2 linked regions of the Pseudonocardia sediminis genome follow. The main gene of each other region encodes a partner of the protein of the gene in region 2 in a complex. Links are inferred from orthologs where the notes say so. Each region holds a gene or a part of one and is shown on either strand. Other genes may lie near its edges. The genes, in order: dnaB and dnaG.

Evidence for each region.
Region 1: the proteins of dnaG (region 2) and dnaB are in contact, whole or in part, in a crystal structure (PDB 2R6A), measured with the Geobacillus stearothermophilus proteins. The link is inferred for Pseudonocardia sediminis from one-to-one orthologs. Residues at the interface, in WP_049624496.1 of Geobacillus stearothermophilus: Lys456, Leu457, Leu458, Pro459, Ala460, Asn463, Ala464, Leu467, Leu535, Leu536, Ile537, Ala538, Gln544, Glu545, Asp548, Tyr549, His552; in WP_033016901.1 of Geobacillus stearothermophilus: Ser13, Glu15, Ala16, Gln18, Glu91, Leu92, Asp94, Ala95, Val96, Pro97, Thr98, Ala99, Ala100, Asn101, Tyr104, Tyr105, Ile108.

Annotation. Positions count from the first base shown.
Region 1 is NZ_SHKL01000001.1:6,479,648-6,482,880, forward strand. What follows is about bases 47-2,966. They hold dnaB (replicative DNA helicase), read right to left. Parts: upstream 2,253-2,966; coding sequence 840-2,252; downstream 47-839. Other genes in these bases: EV383_RS30345 (dTDP-4-dehydrorhamnose 3,5-epimerase family protein), read left to right, coding at 47-280; EV383_RS30350 (DUF3040 domain-containing protein), read left to right, coding at 443-775; rplI (50S ribosomal protein L9), read right to left, coding at 2,847-2,966. Also shown: more of EV383_RS30345, read left to right, coding at 1-46; more of rplI, read right to left, coding at 2,967-3,233. UniProt on the Escherichia coli protein: The main replicative DNA helicase, it participates in initiation and elongation during chromosome replication. Travels ahead of the DNA replisome, separating dsDNA into templates for DNA synthesis.
Region 2 is NZ_SHKL01000001.1:4,737,436-4,740,645, reverse strand. Bases 75-2,971 are described here. They hold dnaG (DNA primase), read left to right. Parts: upstream 75-517; coding sequence 518-2,425; downstream 2,426-2,971. Other genes in these bases: EV383_RS22140 (hypothetical protein), read left to right, coding at 2,422-2,970; sigJ (RNA polymerase sigma factor SigJ), read right to left, coding at 75-423. Outside these bases: more of sigJ, read right to left, coding at 1-74; EV383_RS22135 (trans-aconitate 2-methyltransferase), read left to right, coding at 2,993-3,210. UniProt on the Escherichia coli protein: RNA polymerase that catalyzes the synthesis of short RNA molecules used as primers for DNA polymerase during DNA replication.

The sequences.
Region 1 (3,233 bases), 1.7 Mb from region 2 along the record:
CACCGACATGCGCCAGCTCTACATCCCGGCCGGCTGCCTGCACGGCTTCCAGGCGCTGACCCCGACCGTGGACACCTGCTACCGGATCGACACCCCGCACGACCCGAGCGAGGACGTCTCCGTCCGGTTTGACGACCCGGACCTCGGCATCCGCTGGCCGCTGCCGGTCGGGACGATGAGCGAGAAGGATCTCGCCGCGGGCAGCTGGACCGAACTCTGCGCCCGTCTGGACGTCGACCCCCGCCGCCGGACGGACGCGCTGGGCCTCACGAGCTGGTAGCACGCCCCGTGGCTTCCGTCACCATCCGGAAGGTGAGGCGGGGTCGACAGGTAGGTCACGATCCGGTCACGTAGCATCCGATCCAGGCTCGGCCCGGATCGACGACGCCCCAGGACAACCGGCCTCTCGATGCGACCGTTGCCACCCAAGGGGTTTCCAGACGTGCTCAGTGACCGTGAACGCCGTGATCTCGCCCTGATCGAGCGGCAGCTCTGTGACGAGGACCCCCGCCTCGCCGCACGGTTCCGGTCCCTGGGACGCGCCCGCCCCGTGCGGGCCCCGAAGACCCTGGGCGGCCGCGACGGGGTGTCGCAGCGTTCGATGCACGCCGCCGGTGCCCTGCCCTGCGTCCTGCTCGCCGCAGGCCTGATCATGCTCCTGGCCGGTGCGGCCGCCGGGGCGATGGCCGTCGTCGTGGCCGGCGTGGTGCTCACCGTCCTGACGCTCGGGATCGCGGCGACGTCCGCACCGAGCCGCGGGGCCGGTTTCGCCTGAGTCTCCCGGCCCCCGCTGCCGCTCCGGCCGGACGGATCCTCCCGCCCGGCGCGGCCCGGGCCGGTCAGCCGTGTGCGAGGTCGGTGAACCGGCTGTAGTGCAGCTGGTGCGCCACCGTGATCGTGTTGGTGGGCCCGTTCCGGTGCTTGGCCAGGATCAGGTCCGCCTCACCGGCCCGGGGGTCGTCGCGCTCGAACGCGTCCGGGCGGTGCAGCAGGACCACCATGTCGGCGTCCTGCTCGATCGATCCCGACTCACGCAGGTCCGAGAGCATCGGACGCTTGTCCGTGCGCTGTTCGGGACCACGGTTGAGCTGGCTCATCGCGACCACCGGCACCTCGAGCTCCTTGGCCAGGAGCTTGATCTGCCGGGAGAACTCCGAGACCTCCTGCTGACGTGACTCGACCTTGCGGCCCGACGTCATCAGCTGCAGGTAGTCCAGGATGATCAGCTTCAGGTCGTTGCGCTGCTTGAGCCGTCGCGCCTTGGCCCGGATCTCCATCAGCGTCAGGTTCGGCGAGTCGTCGATGAACAGCGGCGCCTCGGAGATCTCCGACATCCGCCGCGCCATCCGCGTCCAGTCCTCGTCGGACATCCGGCCGGCGCGCATGTCGGCCAGCCGGATCCGCGCCTCCGCCGAGAGCAGGCGCATCACGATCTCGGACTTGCTCATCTCCAGCGAGAAGAACGCGCTCGTCAGGCCGTTCTTGATGGAGCAGGACCGGGCGAAGTCCAGGCCCAGGGTCGACTTGCCCAGACCCGGACGGGCCGCGACGACGATCATCTGCCCGGGGTGCAGCCCGTTGGTACAGGCGTCGAGATCGGCGAACCCGGTCGGCACGCCCGAGGACATGCCGCCCCGGGAGGCGATCGCGTCGATCTCGTCCATCGTGGGCTGGAGGAGCTCCTCCAGGACGGTGTAGTCCTCGGTGGTCGTCCGGTCGGTGACCTCGTAGACCGCGGCCTGGGCCCGGTCGACGACCTCTTCGACCTCGCCGCCGTCGGCGCCGTGGTAGCCCAGCTGCACGATCCGCGTCCCGGCCTCCACGAGGCGCCGCAGGATCGCCTTCTCCCCGACGATCTCCGCGTAGTAGGCCGCGTTGGCCGCGGTCGGCACGGTGGCGATCAGGGTGTGCAGGTAGGGCGCGCCGCCCAGGCGCACCAGCTCGCCGCGGCGCTGCAGCTCCGCGGACACGGTGACCGCGTCCGCCGGCTCGCCGCGACCGTAGAGGTCGAGGATCGTCTCGTAGACGGTCTGGTGCGAGGGCCGGTAGAAGTCCTCCGGCCGCAGCACCTCGACGACGTCGGCGATCGCGTCCTTGCTCAGCAGCATCCCGCCGAGGACCGACTGCTCCGCGGTGAGGTCCTGCGGCGGCTGGCGGTCGAACGTCTGACCCGCACCGCCGCCGTTCTGCGACTGCTCACCGTCGCGGACCGCACGTGGCCGTCCTGCCGGACGGTCATCCGTCAAGGCCATACGCAGCGTCACCCCCGGAACTCATCGTATCGAACATCGGTTCGACATGCCGGGGACGGCACGCCGGGAATCCGACGTCGACGGACGCCGGCTCCGCGGGCGTGGTGAAGCCGTCGCGCGGGCCGACCGGGCGAGGTTAGGTCGCTCCGGCACCCGCGATCAAAGCGTCGTGTGCACCGTCCTGGGGATGGAATGTGTACGGACGGACCGGTTGCCTGGAGTACCGGGGGACCGGCATGTGGACAGTCTGGGGACAACATCGCAAAATCGGACGTCTTCCCAGCTCAGAGGCATGGGGACAGCTGTGGACAAGATGCGGCGGCGTGTCGGATTTCGTCCATGATTCAGCGTGTCGGAGCCCGGGATCGACCGTTCGCCGCCCGGCGCGTCCACAGGTCCGTCGGCAGAAACCCGCGTCACCTCACGGCGTGTCGCGAGGCCCCCGGGCTCACGGTTGATCTCCTCCGAACGTGTCCACGGCGACCACTCCCGGTGTCGGACAACGCAGAAGGGCGGTGCCGGGAGCTCTCGCTCCGGGCACCGCCCTCGGTAACGCTCGGTATTCGGTCGGTCACAGCCGCCGAACGGTGTCGATCAGTTCGTGACGACCGCGATCGGCAGATCGGTGGTCACGTCCGGGTGCAGGCGGACCTGCACCGAGTGCTTGCCGATCGTCTTGATCTGACCGGGCACGTCCACCGACCGCTTGTCGAGCGTCGGACCGCCCGCGGCGCGGACGGCGTCCACGACGTTGGTCGGGGTGATCGAGCCGAACAGACGGCCGTTGTCGCCGGCCTTGGCCGACACGGTCACGTTCAGCTCCTTGAGCTGGTTGTCGACCTGCTGGGCGTGGCCCAGGTCGCGGATCTCGCGGGTCTTCTGCGCCCGGCGGATCTGCTCGACCTGCTTCTCCGCGCCACGGGTGGCGACCACCGCGAGGTTGCGGGGGAGCAGGTAGTTGCGGCCGTAGCCGTCCTTGAC
Region 2 (3,210 bases):
GCCCAGCACCTCGGCGATCGAGTCGTAGGGTTCGGCGAGCGCCTCGTGCAGCACGAACGCGACGCGCTGGGCCGGGCTCAGCGCGTCGAGCACCACCATCGCGGCCATCCGCACGCCCTCGTCGCGGACGACGTGCGCCAGCGGCCCGTCGTCGTCGGAGGTGGTGACCAGCGGCTCCGGCAGCCACGGCCCGACGTAGCGCTCGCGCCGGGCGGCGGCCGAGCGCAGCCGGTCCAGGCACAGCCGCGCGACGACGGTGGTCAGCCATCCGCGCAGGTCACGGATCTGATCCGGGTCGTCGAGGGCGGCGAGCCGCAGCCAGGCCTCCTGGACGGCGTCCTCGGCGTCGGCGATGCTGCCGGTGATCCGGTAACCGACGCCCAGCAGGTGCGGGCGGTGGCTCTCGACGACGTCCCCGGACACGCTCCGCGACGCTACCGGCACCCGACCGCGGTGGAGTGCACCGGAATCCACGCCGCCCGGTCGCCGCGGGCCGGACGCGCCTAGAATCGGGTCCGTGGCAGGCCGGATCCGTGACTCAGACATCACCGAGGTCCGCGACCGCACCCGGATCGACGAGGTGATCGGCGAGTACATCAACCTCCGCAAGGCCGGTGCCGGTTCGCTCAAGGGCCTCTGCCCGTTCCACGACGAGAAGTCGCCGTCGTTCAACGTGCGTCCCTCGCACGGCACGTTCCACTGCTTCGGCTGTGGCGAGGGCGGCAGCGTCATCGACTTCGTCATGAAGATGGAGGTCATCGGCTTCCCGGAGGCGGTCGAGCGCCTCGCCGACCGGGTCGGGCTGCGACTGACCTACGAGGGCGGCGGCAGCTCCGTGCAGCGCGACCGGGGCACCCGCTCGCGGCTGCTGGAGGTCAACCGCAAGGCGGCCGAGTTCTACACAGCGCAGCTGCACACCCCGGCCGGCGCGCCCGCGATGCGGTTCCTCACCGAGCGCGGGTTCGACGCCGCGTCGGCCGAGAAGTTCGGCTGCGGCTACGCCCCGGCGGGCTGGGACACCGTCACCAAGCACCTGCTCGGACAGGGCTACACGCTCGACGAGCTGATCAAGTCCGGCGTGTCCAAGGAGGGCCGCCGCGGCGCGATCGACCGGTTCCACCGCCGCCTGCTCTGGCCGATCCGCGACCTCGGCGGCGACGTCGTCGGCTTCGGCGCGCGGCGGCTGTTCGACGACGACGGCATCGACGCCAAGTACCTCAACACCTCCGAGACGCCGGTCTACCGCAAGACCCACGTGCTGTTCGGCCTGGACCTGGCCAAGCGCGAGATCGCCAAGCGACGCCAGGTCGTCGTCGTCGAGGGCTACACCGACGTGATGGCGATGCACGAGGCCGGCGTGCACACCGCCGTCGCCTCCTGTGGCACGGCGTTCGGCTCCGAGCACGTCTCGGTGATCCGCCGCCTGATCGGTGACGACTCGTTCGACCTCGGCGAGGTCATCTACACCTTCGACGGCGACGCGGCGGGTCAGGCCGCCGCGATGAAGGCCTTCGACGGCGAGCAGAGCTTCGCCGCGCAGACGTTCGTCGCCGTCGCCCCGGACGGCCAGGACCCCTGCGACCTGCGCAACACCCACGGCGACACCGCCGTCCGCGACCTGGTGGCCCGCCGCGAGCCGCTGTTCGAGTTCGCGATCCGCTCGATGCTGCGCGAGCACGACCTGAACTCCGTCGAGGGCCGCGCCGCCGCTCTGCAGCGCACGGTGCCGCTGGTCGCGCGGATCAAGCGCGAGGACCTGCGTGACGAGTACGCGCGCCGCCTGGCCGGCTGGACCGGCTGGGAGGACATCGCCGTCGTCGTGCGCCGGGTGCGGGAGACGGCCGGGAGCCCGACGCCGCCCGGTCCGGGACAGGTCAAGGGCCGCAAGCCCGCCGACGGCGCGCGCGGCAACGGCCGCGAGGCACCGAAGGCCCCGCCGCGCGACGACCCCCGCCTGCACATCCAGCGCCAGGCGCTCAAGGCCGCGCTGCAGATCCCCGCGGTCGCCGGCCCCGGCTACGACGAGCTGCCCGAGGCCGCGTTCACCCACCCGGCCTTCGCCGCGGTGCACCGGGCGATCAGCGCCGCCGGCGGGGTCTGCGGCGGCATCGAGGGCGGCGCCTGGCTCGACGCGGTGAGCGCCGAGACCACGACCGACGAGATCCGCCACCTGGTCAGCGAGCTGGCCGTGGAGGCCCTGGAGCTGCCGCGGCGCAACACCGACGAGGGCCGCTACGTCTCCGGCCTGCTCGCCGGGGTGCGGATGTCGCTGGTCGACGCGCAGATCACCGAGATCAAGTCCCGGCTGCAGCGCACGAATTACGAGACCGACCCGGAGACCTACAACGAGCTCTTCGGCGACCTCGTCCCGCTGGAGCAGTACCGGATCGCGTTGCGCGAGCAGACCAGCGGGGTCGCGACATGAGCTTCTGGAAGCGGTTGCTCGGCCGGGAGAACGTGCCCGAGGGCGTCGCCGGGGGTCTGGCCGACGACGAGCACGTCGTCGCGCAGGCCGAGCTCGCCGGCGGTGGGCACCTCGTCGTCACGTCCTGGGGGCTGTGGCTGCCCGAGGAGCCGCCGCGTCGTCTGGGGTGGCACGAGATCGCGAAGGCGGCCTGGAACTCCGGCACGCTGGAGATCACGGCGTCGACGGCGCGCGAGGTGTCGGGTCCCGGGACGGTCGTGCTAACCGACGAGCGCCCGCGCCGCTACCGCCTCGACGAGCCGGGGAAGATCCCGCAGGCCGTGCACGAGCGAGTCACCGGCTCGATCCGCTCGCGCAGCCACCGCGACCTGCCCGGCGGGGGAGCGTGGGTGCTGCAGCGCAAGGTCCCCGGCCGCGACGGCCTGATCCTGCAGATCCGCCCCGACCCCGGCACCGACCCGGACGCGGTCGACCGCCTGGCGGAGGGGGTGGCGGCACGCATCGGCGGTAACGGTGGCGCCGCCCTCCCCGATGAGAGGCCATGATCACTTTCGGAGCCCGCGCCGGATGACCACGAGCTGGGACCCCGCGCTCTACCGGAACTTCGACGACCACCGCTCCCGCCCGTTCCACGACCTCGTCGCCCGCATCGGATCGCCGCCGACGGGTGACGGCGCCCCGCGGCGCGTCGTCGACGCCGGCTGCGGCCCCGGGCACCTGACGCCGGTGCTCGCCCGGCGCTGGCCGGAGGCGACGGTCGAGGCCTTCGACGCCTCACCGGACAT